One region of the Kitasatospora sp. NPDC058965 genome, then DNA from elsewhere that is predicted to be linked to it. Evidence: riboswitches for the same ligand, from Rfam matches in the RefSeq annotation. Region 1 holds a riboswitch; each other region holds the start of a gene.
The links. A riboswitch is a leader RNA that binds a small molecule or an ion and turns the genes downstream of it on or off. The one in region 1 is predicted to bind cyclic di-AMP.
Positions count from the first base shown of each region.

Region 2: another riboswitch for cyclic di-AMP. It lies ahead of ACFW1A_RS10720 (M23 family metallopeptidase); the one in region 1 lies ahead of ACFW1A_RS33700 (transglycosylase family protein).
Region 3: another riboswitch for cyclic di-AMP. It lies ahead of ACFW1A_RS36785 (transglycosylase family protein); the one in region 1 lies ahead of ACFW1A_RS33700 (transglycosylase family protein).

Region 1 is NZ_JBHYKG010000313.1:4,461-9,134, forward strand. Features, by position in the region: gene ACFW1A_RS33690 (SpoIIE family protein phosphatase) at 1-989, opposite strand, end outside; gene ACFW1A_RS33695 (APC family permease) at 1,089-2,726, opposite strand; cyclic di-AMP (ydaO/yuaA leader) riboswitch at 3,206-3,364, shown strand; gene ACFW1A_RS33700 (transglycosylase family protein) at 3,370-4,197, shown strand; gene ACFW1A_RS33705 (YchJ family protein) at 4,240-4,665, shown strand.
Region 2 is NZ_JBHYKG010000045.1:20,788-25,461, reverse strand. Features, by position in the region: gene ACFW1A_RS10725 (hypothetical protein) at 1-229, shown strand, start outside; gene ACFW1A_RS10720 (M23 family metallopeptidase) at 219-1,055, opposite strand; cyclic di-AMP (ydaO/yuaA leader) riboswitch at 1,067-1,226, opposite strand; gene ACFW1A_RS10715 (YiaA/YiaB family inner membrane protein) at 1,393-1,680, shown strand; gene ACFW1A_RS10710 (alpha/beta fold hydrolase) at 1,786-2,613, shown strand; gene ACFW1A_RS10705 (TetR/AcrR family transcriptional regulator) at 2,613-3,191, shown strand; gene ACFW1A_RS10700 (hypothetical protein) at 3,266-3,469, shown strand; gene ACFW1A_RS10695 (SpoIIE family protein phosphatase) at 3,615-4,674, shown strand, end outside.
Region 3 is NZ_JBHYKG010000399.1:120-4,793, reverse strand. Features, by position in the region: gene ACFW1A_RS36800 (ATP-binding protein) at 90-659, shown strand; gene ACFW1A_RS36795 (DUF397 domain-containing protein) at 852-1,088, opposite strand; gene ACFW1A_RS36790 (sirohydrochlorin chelatase) at 1,553-2,530, shown strand; cyclic di-AMP (ydaO/yuaA leader) riboswitch at 3,155-3,313, shown strand; gene ACFW1A_RS36785 (transglycosylase family protein) at 3,321-4,520, shown strand.

The DNA of each region.
Region 1 (4,674 bases):
TCGCCCTCCGCGCCGACCAGCACGGTGTCCCCGGCGGCGGGCACCGCCTCGGGCGGGCCGGCCACCCCGGTGCGGCGCAGCAGCAGCCGGCCGTCGGCGTCCGGCAGCGGCTCCCCGCCGGTGAAGACGGCGGCGGCCAGCTCCACCACGGCGGCGTCCGCGAAGCCCTGGGCCAGCACGGCGGCCAGGTGCTGCGCGCTCTCGCCGACCGAGAGCGAGTGGGCGGCCGCGGCGGTGGCCTCGTGCAGCAGGGCGAGCCGTCGGCGGGCCAGGTACTGCTCGGTGATGTCGCTGAACAGCGCGGTCACGCCGATCACCCGGCCCTCCGGGTCCTGCAACCGGAACGCGGAGATCGCCAGCATCCGCCCGCTGCGCGGGTCGACCACGGTGCGCGCGAGCTCCTCGGCCAGCACCAGCGGCTGCCCGGTCCGCAGCACCTCGCGCAGGTGCGCCTCGACCGCCTCGGCGTCCACCGGCTGCAGCAGGTCGCGCAGGCTGGTGCCGCGCAGGTCGGTGGGGATGCCGGAGTACGGCAGCAGGTGCGCGTTGGTCCGCACCAGGTTGAGCTCCTCGTCGAAGACCGCCAGCCCGAACCGGTCCTGCAGGAACAGCTCGCGGGAGAACGCCTGGTCCTGCTGCCAGCGGTCGGCGGTCTCGCCGGGTGCGCCGAGCACCACGAACCGGGCCGCCGAGCGGTCCCCGGGGGCTGCCGCGCGCAGCGTCAGCACCCGCAGCTCGACGTCCACCACCTGCCCGTCGCCGGTGCGCACGGTGGCCCGGCCGAGCCAGCCGGCCCCCGGCCCGGGCTCGCCGTCCCGGCCGCCCTCGGCGGGGCCCGCCAGCAGCTCGCGCACCGGCCGCCCGCGCAGCGCGGTCGCGGGCAGCGCCAGCACCCGCTCGGCCGCGGCCGTGCAGTCCAGGATCCTGCCACCGCCGTCGACCAGCACCCCTGCCACGCCGTCGAGGAACGGGAAGCGGGAGTCGTCCAAAGTCGTCCACCTCGCCCGGTCTACCTGCGACCATCCTGTACCGACCGGCCGTCCGCCGCCGCCGCGGCGCTCCGGGCCGCGGCCAACTTCACGCGCCGGTCAGTGCCCGCCGGCGTCCAGCACCTCGACGTCGGAGATGTTCCGCTCGATCTCCTCGACCGGCAGCGCCACCGCCAGCGCCCAGTAGTAGATGGCCAGCGAGAAGACGGAGACCAGCCCGATGTCCCACCACAGGCCCAGGTTCTTGGTGGCCCCGACACCGAACTGGCCCTGCCAGGAGATCACCCCCATGCCGACCAGGTAGACCGGCAGCCACTGCCCGGCCCGGAAGTCCATCCGGGGCGCGTTGGGCAGCCCCTTGGCCCGCGCGTACCAGGCGTAGGAGCCGAGCAGCAGGTAGCCGAGCAGGATCGAGGCGCCGAGCCGCCACAGGGTGTCCCAGCCGGACCAGTAGATGACCAGGCCCGCCACCACGAAGGCGAGCGGGGAGATCACCTCGCCGGCGGGCAGCCGGTAGGGCCGCTCCAGGGTCGGGAACCGCTTGCGCAGGACCCCGAAGGCCAGCGGCGCCCCGGCGTACATCAGCACCACCGCCGAGGTGATGAAGCTGACCAGCCGCTGCCAGCTGGGGAACGGCAGGAAGCAGAGCACGCCCGCCACGAAGGCGATCAGCAGGCCGGCCCAGGGCACCGCGCGCCGGTCGGTGCTCTGCAGCGCGTCGGGCGCGTAGCCGTTGCGGCTCAGGCCGTAGGTGATCCGGGAGCTGGAGGTGGTGTAGATCAGGCCGGTGCCGGCGGGCGAGATGATCGCGTCGATGTAGAGCACGGTGGCCAGCCAGCCCAGGCCGATCAGTGAGGCCAGTCCGGCGAACGGGCCGCTGATCCCCGGGTAGTCCAGCGCGCCCCAGCCGTTGGCGAAGCTGGACACCGGCAGCGCCCCGATGAAGACCACCTGGAGCAGCAGGTAGATCACGCTGCCGATCAGCACCGAGCCGAGCACCGCGCGCGGGATGTCGCGGCGCGGGTGGGTGCTCTCGCCGGCCCACTGGATGGCCTGCTCGAAGCCGAGCAGCGCGAAGATCACCCCGCTGGTGCTGATCGCGGAGAGCACCCCGCGGGCGCCGAACGGCGCGAAGCCGTGCGAGGTGAAGTTGCTGCCGTGGAACTCCTTGACGCCCAGCACCACGATGGTCAGCACCGGGATCGCCACCTTCCACCAGGTCGCGGCGCTGTTGGTGTGGGCCAGCCACTTGACGCCCAGGAAGTTGATGGCGACGAAGAGCGCGAGCAGCGCGGCGGCCACCGCGAAGCCGGAGGCGGTCAGCGTGCCGTCGTGCTTCTGGAAGCCGTCCGCCCAGTGCCAGTGGCGGGCGTAGCCCAGCATCGCCTGCACCTCGATCGGCGCGATGGTGGCCGCCTGCAGCCAGGTGAACCAGCCGAAGCTCATCCCCGCGAAGCCGCCGAAGGCGTAGTGCGGGTAGCGGGCGGTGCCGCCCGCCACCGGGAACAGGCCGCCCAGCTCGGCGTGCACCAGGGCCAGCAGCACGATGGCCACCGCCCCGATGCCCCAGGAGAGCAGCGCCGCGGGGCCGGCCGCTTTGACCGCCTTCTCGGCGCCGAACAGCCAGCCCGAACCGATGATCGCGCCCACCGAGGCCCAGAGCAGGCCGACCAGGCCCACCTCCCGGCGCAGCGCGTGACGGCCCTTACTGCTTGTGGACCCGGACAGGGACACCATGGCTGCGCGGCCTCTCTCGGGACGACAGGAGCGCTGCTGACGCTGCCCCAGCTCCCGGGCCCGGGCCGTGACCCGCGCCGGTGCGGGTCACCGGCGACCATCCGTCCGGCCCAATCGGTCTTCGCTGATGTGAATCTGAACGGCAATCACATCCACACCTGTTGATTTGCCGGCCCGAACCTGCCAGGCTCGGGGACAGCTCAAGAAGCTCCTGGACCACGGGCGCCGAGTCCCCGTGCCTTCCGCCCCCGGAGGCACGGTGGCTCGGCGCACGTGCACGCCCACCGGCCGTGCGCGGACCGTCCGCAGACCCCCCGGCAGCTGAGGGAGCGTGCGGTTCTCCTGCACGACTTCGGTGATGCTGGTGTGACGTATGCGATGCGAGCTTGTTATCGGAATGATGATCCGTCTAGTCTCCCTGGCAACCCGGACTGCACCGGGCCCCCGAACGCGGAACGCCGAATCCTGCCCACCGCGCCCCCGGGACCACGACGACTCCTCTGGGCAGGGGCGGGGGACCCAGTTTCGACGCCGTCTCCCACGGCTAGGGGTGAAGCCGTCCCGCACGGGACGGCCGGGCCGACCACTCTCTGGGCCCGAACCCGACAGCTCACCTCGCAGGCGTGCGGAGAGGGACATCTGCATGGTGTTTTCCGGCCCCGGCCGCCACCGCCGCCCCACCCAGGCCGACAAGGCGGTCGCCACGGCGACCGTCGTCGGCGCGGGCCTGGCACTCCCCCTGCTCACCGCCACCGGCGCGCACGCCGCCGAGCCCACCCAGTGGGACGCGGTGGCCCAGTGCGAGACCGCCGGCAACTGGGTCGCCGACGCCGGGGACGGCTACTACGGCGGCCTGCACCTGACCCTGCGCCAGTGGCTGGCCTACGGCGGCGACCAGTACGCCTCGGTGCCCTCGCACGCCACCCGGGAGCAGCAGATCGCGGTGGCCGAGCAGATGCTGTCGGACCTCGGGCCGACCGCCTGGGGCAACTGCGCGACCGCGCCGGGAGCCCTGACCCCCGCGGCGCCCGTCACCCCGACCACGCCCGCCACTCCCAGCACGCCCACCACCGCGGCGCCGACCGGCACCCAGAGCCCGACCCAGCCCACCACCGCGACGCCGGCACCCGCCACCCCCGCGCCCGCCCAGCCGACCGCGTCGGCGACCCCCGCCCCGGCCAGCCCGAGCCCGACGGCCCCCGGCACCACCCCGGCGCCGACCGCCACCGCCGCGCCCACCGCGCCGGGCGCGCCCGCCCCGTCGGCCCCCGCCCCGGCCGCGCCCACCGCACCCGACCCGACCGGCGCCCCGGGCGACCACACCTACACGGTGCAGAGCGGCGACAGCCTGTCCCGGATCGCCTACGCCCACCACCTGGACGGCTGGGACGGCCTCTACCAGGGCAACGTCGGCGTGGTCGGCACCAACCCCGACCTGATCTTCCCGGGCCAGCAGCTCCAGCTCCCCTGACCCGCGCGCCCGCGTCGGGACACGGCCCGTCAGAATGGGGCCATGTCCCGACGCACCAGCCGCCGCACCGCCCCCGCCCTCCCGGTCGACTGCCCGTGCGGGCTGCCGGCCGCCTACGCCGACTGCTGCGGCAGGCTGCACCGGGGTCTCGCCCCGGCGAGCACCGCGGAGCAGTTGATGCGCTCGCGCTACTCGGCCTTCGCGGTGCGCGACGAGGCCTACCTGCTGCGCACCTGGCACCCCGACACCCGGCCGCGCACGCTGGACTTCGCGCCGGAGCTGCGCTGGGAGCGCCTGGAGATCTTGGGGAGCGCGGAGGGCGGGCCGTTCCACCAGAGCGGCACGGTGGAGTTCCGCGCCTCCTTCCGGGAGGGTCGCGAGTCGGGGACGATGCGCGAGAACAGCCGCTTCGTCCGCCACGAGGGTGCCTGGGTGTACCTCGACGGCGAGGTCGACACGGCGTCGTGACCGCACCGA
Region 2 (4,674 bases), on a different contig from region 1:
GCCCGAGGAGCTGGCCGGCGACTACCCGGCCTTCGAGGCGGCGGTGCAGGCCGAGGCGCTGCGGCTGCTCGGCGAGTGGACCGTCCCCGGCCTGCCCGAGCTGCTGCTGACGGAGTACCGGGACCTGGCCCCCGAGCCGGACGGGGACCAGGTGGACCAGTACGTGATCGACCGCGGCCTGGTCGAGCTGCCCGACCTGGCCGAGTGGGACGGGGACGCTACAGCGTGACCCCGCCGGCCGCCAGCCACTGCGCCGGGTCCACCGGGGCGCCGCCGCCGGGACGGACCTCCAGGTGCAGGTGCGGGCGGGTGGCGCTGCCGGTGGTGCCGACCCGGCCGAGCTCCGCGCCGGCGGCCACCGGGCCGGCCGGGACGGTGATCGAGGCGAGCTGGCAGTACCAGATCTCGGTGCCGTCGGGCAGGGTCTGGATCACCCGGTAGCCGTGCACGCCGGTCCAGCCGGCCGAGCTGACGGTGCCGCCGGCCACCGCGAGCACCGGGGCACCGGCCGGGGCGGCCAGGTCCAGGCCGGTCTGCAGCTGGGCCCACGGCGAGGCGGCGGCGGCCAGCGTCCAGGCGGCCAGCGGGGCCTGCAGGTCGAGCGGGGCGTCGGTGGACTGCGGGGCGACGGCCTGCACCGGCTGGACCACCTGCACGGCCTGCAGCGGCTGCACGGCCGGGGTGGACCGGACCGGCGGGGCCGGCTGGGGCTGCTGGGCGGCGCGCTTGGCGGCGGCCTCGTGCGCGGCCTCCAAGCGGGCGGCCTCCTCGGCGGCGGTGCGCTGGTCGGCCTGCTGCTGGATCCGGGCGGCCAGGGCCAGGCCGGGGTCGGCGCCCTGCGGGCCGCTCTCCTCGGTGGCGACCATGGCGGGCGCGGGCGCGGCGGCCTGGGCGGCGGTGGCGCCGATGCCGGTGGTGGCGCCCAGCGCGGCGGCCATCGCGGTCACGCCGAGCACCGGGGAACCGGGGCGGGACTGGCGCGGCAGCCGGTGCCGGGAGTTCTCGTCGGTGGTGCCCGGGTGGTCGAGCAGGGCCGGGGTGTGCGTCGACGCCACGGAGGCGTGCTCCTTTCCTTCCGTCTCGCCTACCGGGTTAGCTGACGGGTTCGGAGCAGGAAGGTCTCCTACGGACCGGTGCGGGCCGGTCCGATTCACCCCAAGGAACGGTGGTTCCCCGGCTCCCGGGCCGCCCTTCGGACGGCCCTGCGGATTAGGCGACGGCGCACGGTGCCGTCTGGGTACGGCGTTGCCGACCGCGCTGCGTTATTGAAATTTAATCCCAGAGGCCCGCGATTCCAAGCGCTCCCCGCGGGATTGTCGCAGCCTCACCTTGAGTGTCCGGTTGAGTACACGTACTCAGGTGCCGAGGGCCGGAGTTGGCGATTCTTCAGGCATGACTTCTCCAGTGTTGCCGAGAACCACCTCGGCCTACTACGTGCAGGCGGTCCTCTCCTTCGCGCTCGCCGCCGGCGGCCTCGCGCTGGGCATCGCCTACCTGCCGGTCAGCGCCTGGATGCGGGCCTTCCTGGCGCTCGGCCTGCTCTACACGGTCACCTCCGCCTTCACCCTCGCCAAGGTGATCCGGGACCGCCAGGAAACCGGCGAGCTGGTGAACCGGGTCGACCAGGCCCGGCTGGAGCGGCTGCTGGCCGAGCACGACCCGTTCCGGGTCGACGGCTAGGCCCGGGCCGCCCGAGGGACTTGACGGCTAAGGCTATTAGCCATAGCTTTGTGGATGTCGGCAGCGGCCGGCACCGCCGAAGGTCCGTCAGTCCAGGAGGAAGCCGTGCACACGCTCACCGCCCCGCAGACCCAGTACCTGCAGCTCCCCGGCGGCACCATCGCCTTCGACGACACGGTCGAGGGCACCGGCCACCCGGTCCTGCTGCTCCCCGGCATGCTCGACTCCCGGGCCTCCTACCGGCACCTGCGCCCGCTGCTCGTCGCCGCCGGCCGCCGGGTGATCACCATGGACCTGCGCGGCTTCGGCGAGTCCTCGATCGACTGGGACGACTACAGCCCGGCCGCCGCCGCCCACGACGCGCTGGCCCTGCTGGACCACCTGGGCGTCGAGCAGGCCGTGCTGGCCGGCAACTCCTACACCGGCGCCAGCATCGTCAAGGCGGCGGCCCTGGCCCCCGAGCGGGTGGCCGGCCTGGTGCTGATCGACGCGTTCGTCGAGAACGTGCCGCCGACCGTGCTGGGCCTCGCGATGCTCCGCCTGCTGGGCGCGGCGCTGCTCGCCTCCCCGAAGGTGTGGGGCTACTACCTGAACAAGATGGCCTACCCGGGCGGCGCGACCGAGGAGATCGCCGCCTACAACGCCGGCCTGGTGGCGGCGCTGCGCACCCCGGGCCGCAAGCGGGCCACCCGCGGCCAGGTCGGCGGCAACGCCGCGCCGGAGGGCTGGTGCGAGGGCGTCGAGGTGCCGACCCTGGTGCTGATGGGCAGCAAGGACCCCGACTTCCCCGACCCGGAGCTGGTGGCGGACCGTCAGGTCAAGGCGCTGAACGGCCGTAAGGTGATGATCCAGGGCGCCGGCCACTACCCCCACGCCCAGTCCCCGCAGGCCGTCGCCGACGCCGTGCTCCCGTTCCTCACCGAGGTGGCCTGATGCCCCGAGCCGGACTCAACCCCGACGCCGTGGTCGACCACGCGCTCGCGCTGATCGACGCGGAGGGCCCCGACGCCCTCACCCTGGCCGGCGTGGCCCAGCTGGCCGGGGTGGCCGCCCCCTCGCTCTACAAGCACGTGCCCGGCGGCCTGGCCGGACTGCGCCGGCTGATCGCGATCCGGGTCACCAAGGACTTGGCCGCCCGGCTGCGGTCGGCGACCGACGGACTGACCGGCGACGCCGCGGTGGAGGCGCTGCTGCGGGCCTACCACGGCTTCGCACTGGAGCACCCGCGCCGCTACGCCGCACTGCCGCAGGCCCCCTCGGCCGCCGACGACGAACTGCTCGGGGCCGCCACCGCCCTGGTCGGGGCGATCTTCCAGGTGCTGGAGGGGTACGGGATCGAGGACTCCGAGGCGGTGCACGCGACCCGCACCGTGCGCGCGCTGGCGCACGGGTTCGCCGCCCTCACCATCGGGGGAGCCTTCCAGCTGAGCGAGCAGTTGTCGGTGACCCAGGAGCGCATGATCGCGGTGCTCACCGCCGGGCTGCGCGACTGGCCGACCGGCCGGGTGTGACCCAGCCCCTGGCGGGCCGGGCCGGTCGTCGGACAGGATGCGGTCGATGGACCGCTGAGCCGCTGGAGGGCCGCATGACGAAGCCGAGCACCGCGCCGGGCACCGCCGCGATCCCGCGCCAGCGCGCCGGGCGCGCCGCACCGGCCGCCACCGGGTACCCGCCGGCCGAGCCGCAGCCCACCGGTTGGGCCGCCGTCCGCCGCACCCTGGCGATCCTGCGCGGCCTGGTCTCGATGCGCAGCGTGCCGGCCCGTCCGCAGCGCCACCACGACGAGTGACGCTCCGGGCGGCGGGCTGACGCCCGCACCGACCGGACCACTCCGCCGTCGCCGCCTCCCGGCCGATCCGCACCGGACCAAATAGGATATTCAGCACCAAAGTGCGGCAGCTGGGCCGCCCGCCCCCGGAGCGGAAGGGCCCGTGATGGATCGCAGTCCGTCGTCCGACCACGGCACCCCCGTCGTGCTCGAACCCGCGCGCGGCGCCGGGCACCCCGGACCGCGCTCCACCGTCTCCTGCGTGCGCCGCCTGCTGCGCTGCACCAGCGCCGCCGAGCTGCTGTCCACCGTGCTCACCGACGGGCCGGGCTGGATCACCGGCGAGGGCTCCGCGATCTACCTGCTCGACCGGGCCACCGACGCGCTGCGGCTGACCGTGTCCAGCGGTCTGCCGGAGTGGGCGATGGAGCGGTACGCGACCGTCGAGCGCTCGGCCGAGCTGCCCGCCGCGCTGGCGCTGCGGCGCCGGGCCCCGGTGCTGCTCAGCCCCGAGCAGACCAGCGTGGACTACCCCGACGCGGCGGCCGGGCTGGGCACCGGACTGATCGCCGTGGTCACCCTGCCGCTGGTGGTGGACGACCTGGAGGTCGGCGTGCTGGCGCTGGCCCTGGCCCACCGCGGCACCGTGCCGCGCCGCGACCTGGAGGCGCTGGAGACCATCGCCGAGGCCTGCGCGCACCGGTTGGCGCACCTGATCGACCACGTGAACGCGGCCGGCGACGGCCCGGCGCCGGGCGTGCGCACCCACTCCGCCCAGCCCTCCGCGCACGCCGCGCAGCCGCTGCTGGCCACCGCCATCGGGGCGGCCGGGGCCGGCGCCTTCGAGCGGGACCTGGTCACCGGCGAGAGCTGCTGGGACGCCACCGCCTACCGGGTGGTGGGCCGGCCGGTGCCGGCCGGCCCCGGGCCCTACCCCGCGCCCGAGCCGGGCCTGCTGGTGCACCCCGAGGACCTGCCGGACGTGCAGGCCGCGCTGGTCGACCTGCTGGACCGGGGCGGACGCTACCGGCTCTCCTACCGGGTGCTGGGGGCGGACGGCGCGCCGCGCTGGGTCGACGAGTGCGGCGAGGTGCAGCTGGACGTGCACCGCCGTCCGGTGCGGATCGCCGGACTGCTGGTGGACCGCCGGGCCGACCGGTCGCCGACCCCCGCCCGGGGCGCCGGGGACCGGGCCGGGGACGCGGCCGGCCCGGTGGCCGGGGCCC
Region 3 (4,674 bases), on a different contig from region 1:
CGCTGGCGAAGCGGCCGAGCGAGTCGGAGGTGACCGGCATGACCCCGCCGGGTCCAGCCGTGTCCGCCCCCTTATGGGAGGAGCTCTTCATGGGCACAGGTACGGCTGTGGCCGTCGATCCTGACGTGGCGACCTGCACGCTCCCCCCTCGCTATGACGCGGTACGCACCGCACGCGACTTCGCCCGGACCAGCCTGCACCGCTGGGGCCTCGACGACCTCTTCGACGACGTGGCCCTGGTGGCCTCGGAGTTGGTGACCAACGCACTGCGGCACGCGATCGGCGAGCCGACCTCCGCGGACCTGCCGGGCGGCGTCGGGCGCCCGGGCTTCCCGATCCAGGCCGGCCCCGGACAGAGCGCCGACGGCCGACTGCCGATCCGGATCAGCCTGGTCCACCGGGCTCCCCAACTGGTGTGCGCCGTCAGCGATCCGAGCAGCGCGGGACCGGTCACCCGGGAGGCCGACTTCGTCGCCGAGTCCGGCCGCGGCCTGCACCTGGTGGACTCGTTCAGCAACTCCTGGGGCTGGCACCCGCTGGCCTCGGGGACGGGGAAGGTGGTCTGGGCGCTCTTCCAGGCCCCTGACACCCCGTCCATGGCCGGCGCCTCACTGATACCCGACCTCGGGTCGATCGGCCGCCACCGCCGCTCCGCCTAGGAGCCTTCCGCAATGCCCCGAACGCCGCGCCCTGGCGCGGCGTTCCGTCGTTCCCGTGGGAGTCCCCGCCCGCGCCGCAGCCGGTGTTCGACCGACCGGGCCCGGCGTTCGACCGCGGCCGGCCCAATGCCGAACGCCGTCGCGGCTGCCACCACGACGGCGTCTCCTGGTCCCGTGCTCGCGCCGCCCGGGTCAGGCCACCAGGTGGTCGAACTCGCCGTCCTTCACCCCGAGCAGCATGGCCTCGATCTCGTCCCGGGTGTAGACGAGTGCCGGGCCGTCCGGGAAGCGGGAGTTGCGCATGGCGACGGCGCCCCCGGGGAGGGCGGCGAACTCCACGCAGTTGCCCTTGGAGTTGCTGTGCCGGCTCTTCTGCCAGACCACGCCCTCCAGGTCGCTGGCCGCCATGCCGTTGTACGTGTGGTGCATAGGAATCTCCCAGAGAGCGCTGGAGTGATCGAACCGCTCGGCGCTCGTCCGCTCCGACCGCCGGCCGCCTCCGGCTCGTATGGGCAGCGCGAATGCCTTACTTGTCGTAATGATAACGCTAATGCACGTGCATCGGCATGTGATTTTGCGCGTGCACGCACTTGTACCCGAGGTGACAGAGTGCCCCCTGGGAGGGGTCTGCTGCCGGGCAGAACGGGACAGATGAGGGCGAATCAGCTGGGCGACCGTCACCGCTGGTGGGTTGGACGCACAACGAGCCTGGCCGGTTCAACCCGTTGACAGTGAGGACTCGTGATCAACTTCGCAGCGAGACCCTCACACTCCGTCACATCTGCCCGGCCGGGTCGAGGAACTGCCGGAATTCGGCCGACTTGTCCGGCTCGGAGGCCGTGAGCGGCAGCCGGATGCGGAGTGATCGCGGCCATGTCCTACGATTCTGCGCCATGAGCACTGCAGCCATCCCGGGCGCCCCGCTGCCCGTCCGCACGCCCGGCTCCCGTGCACGGGGGCGCCACCGCCGCCCCGAGCGCCCCGAGGTGCCGGTCGGCGCCCCGACGCTGGTGCTCGCCGTCCCCGCCGAGGCGACGCCGGAGACGGTCGCCGTGGTGGACGAGCTGGTCTCGGTGATCCGCGGCGAGCAGCCGGGCATCGAGGTCGTGGCCGGCTGGCTGCGCAGCGCCGCGAGCACGGAGGCCGCCACCGACGCCGCCGACCGGGCCGAGGGCGAGGCCGGCGAGCCGGTCGAGTACTCGCCGGTCACCGATCGCCCCCGCCCGACCGTCGAGGAACTGCTGGTCGCCGCCGCCGAGGCCGGCCTGCCGGCACCGGTGCTGGTGCCGCTGCTGCCCGGCCCGCACGCCTACGTCGGCCACCTGCAGCAGCTGGCCGCCCAGGCCGGCGCCGTGGTCACCGACCCGCTCGGCCCGCACCCGCTGCTGGCCGAGGCGGTCCACGTCCGGCTGTCCGAGGCCGGGCTGGCCCGCGCCGACCGGGCCCGCCTGTTCGCCATCGCCACCGCCGCCGACGGCGTCGTGCTGACCACGGCCGGCGGCGAGGACGCGGCGGCGGCCGCCGGGATCACCGGCGTGCTGCTCGCCGCCCGCCTGGCCGTCCCGGTGGTCGCCGCCGCCCTGGACGTGCCCGGCTCGGTGGCCGCCGCCGTCGAGCACCTGCGCGCCACCGGTGCGCAGCGCCCGGCGCTGGCCCCGCTGGTGATCGGCCCCGAGGTCTCGGCCGAGCTGCTGCTGGCCGCCACCGAGGAGACCGGCTGCCCGAGCGCGGCCCCGGTCGGCGCCTACCCCACGGTGGGTCAGCTGGCCGCCTCGACGTACCTCGCCGTGCTGCCGGCCCTGCTGCCGCCGCCGCTGGAGGAGGAGCCGGAGCAGGCCGTCGAGCAGGCGGAGGCGGCCGAGCAGGCCTGATCCACCACTGACGGACCCCGCAGGCCCCGTGGCCGCCCCTGGGCGGCCGCGGGGCCTGCGTCGTTCCCGGCCGCCCGGTCCGGGCCGGACCGACGGGTGCCGGCAGGGCGGACCGACGGGACAGGGCCGACGGGACGGGGCCGACGGGACAGGGCCGACGGGTGCCGACGCGCGCCGGCAGGGCGGGCCGACGGGTGCCGACCCAGGCCGGCAGAGCGGGCCTGCGGGTGCTGACGGAGTGCCAACCCGGGGGCAAAACGGACATCTGAGGGCGAGTCGACTTTGGTCTCGAAACGGTAACTGCACCCCCGGGGCGGACCCCGACAGGGCCTCGGCGGGCCCGGAAACGGACGTCGTGAAGGCTTTGTGAAGGCCCCTCGGGCCGACGGCCCGTCACCCTGAAACGGCGGCAACTGCACGGCAGGTGGGGGCACTTGCCCATGCGTTCGGCGACGGTGCATCAGCTGTGCATGATCCTCGATCTTGTGAGGTTAGTGAAGCCCGTGTGACCGCGCTCACAGCTGTTTGCGGAATCAACTTATGCCTGTCTAACGTGCTCCCCGTTCGTGGTCACACGGACCCAGCGGGCCGGACGCCGAGTCCTGCCACCGGCACTGCTGGCAGCGCGAAAACGCACCACGGCAGGAGCGGGGGAACCAGGTAAGCCGCCCGGGCGCCGGTCATCGACCGGAGCACCGGGCTAGGGGTGAAGCCGTGCTCAGCACGGCCGGGCAACTCCAGCCCGAATCCGACAGCTCACCTCGCAGGCGTAGGAGAGGAACGCGTCTTCATGCTGCCCACGACCGCAACGAACCGTCCCGCTCGCAACGCCAAGCGTGCGATCGCCGCCACCGGTCTGCTCGGCCTCGGCCTGGCGCTGCCGTGCATCACCGCCACCACCGCTTCCGCCGCCCCCGTCTCGGTCTGGGACAAGGTCGCCGCCTGCGAGTCGACCAACAACTGGTCGATCAACACCGGCAACGGCTTCTACGGCGGCCTGCAGTTCACCTCCTCCACCTGGGCGGCCTACGGCGGCCACCAGTACGCCTCCGAGGCGAACCTGGCCACCAAGGACCAGCAGATCGCGGTGGCCGAGAAGGTCCTCGCCGACCAGGGCCCCGGCGCCTGGCCGGTCTGCTCCGTCGAGGCGGGCCTGACCCGCGGCGGCGCCGCCCCGCAGGTCGACACCAGCGCCCCGGCCCAGCAGCAGGCCCAGCCGGCCCAGCAGTCCCAGAACAGCGGCTCGCAGTCCTGGCAGGGCACCGCCCAGAGCCACTCGGACCGCCGCCACACCGCCTCGCAGGACGCGGCCCCGGCCGCCCAGCCGGCCACCACCACCAAGACCGAGACCTACACCGTGGTCCAGGGTGACTGGCTGTCCACCATCGCGCAGAGCCACCACGTGGACGGCGGCTGGCAGAAGCTGTACGACCTGAACAAGGCCGCGCTGCCCCAGGGTCCGGACTGGATCTACCCGGGCCAGCAGCTGGTCCTGGGCACCGTCTCGGTCGCCACCCCGGCCCCGGCCGCGCCGGCCGGCAACGACGACAGCACCGACGCCCCGGCGACCACCCCGTCCGCCCCGTCGGTCCGCACCACCAGCGCCACCGCTGCCGCGCAGCCGGCCTCCGGCGCGTTCGCCGCGGCGATCTCCTTCGCCGAGTCCAAGGTCGGCCAGGCGTACATCTGGGGCGGCACCGGCAACGGCGGCTGGGACTGCTCCGGCCTGACCCAGGCCGCGATGGCCAACGCGGGCATCTCCATCCCGCGCGTCGCCGCCGACCAGGCCGCGGCCACCACCCGGGTCTCGCTGAACAACCTGCAGCCGGGCGACCTGCTCTTCTGGTCCAACAACGGCAGCGCCTCGGGCGTGTACCACGTGGGCCTGTACATCGGTGGCGGCAAGTACGTCGAGGCCGCCAACCCGAGCGCGGGCGTGAAGTACGAGACCATCGCGAACTACACCCCGGACTTCGCCGGCCGGGTCTGATCCCCGCTCGCCAGTCGCGCCCGTAGGCCGCTCCCCCACCTCTCCCGGGGAGCGGCCTACGGGCGTTCGCACGCCGTCGGCTGGCCCGCGCAACCCGCAGGCGGGGCCGGGGGCCGGGGCTCCGCTCGTACGGGCTCACGGGCGGCCTGACGGG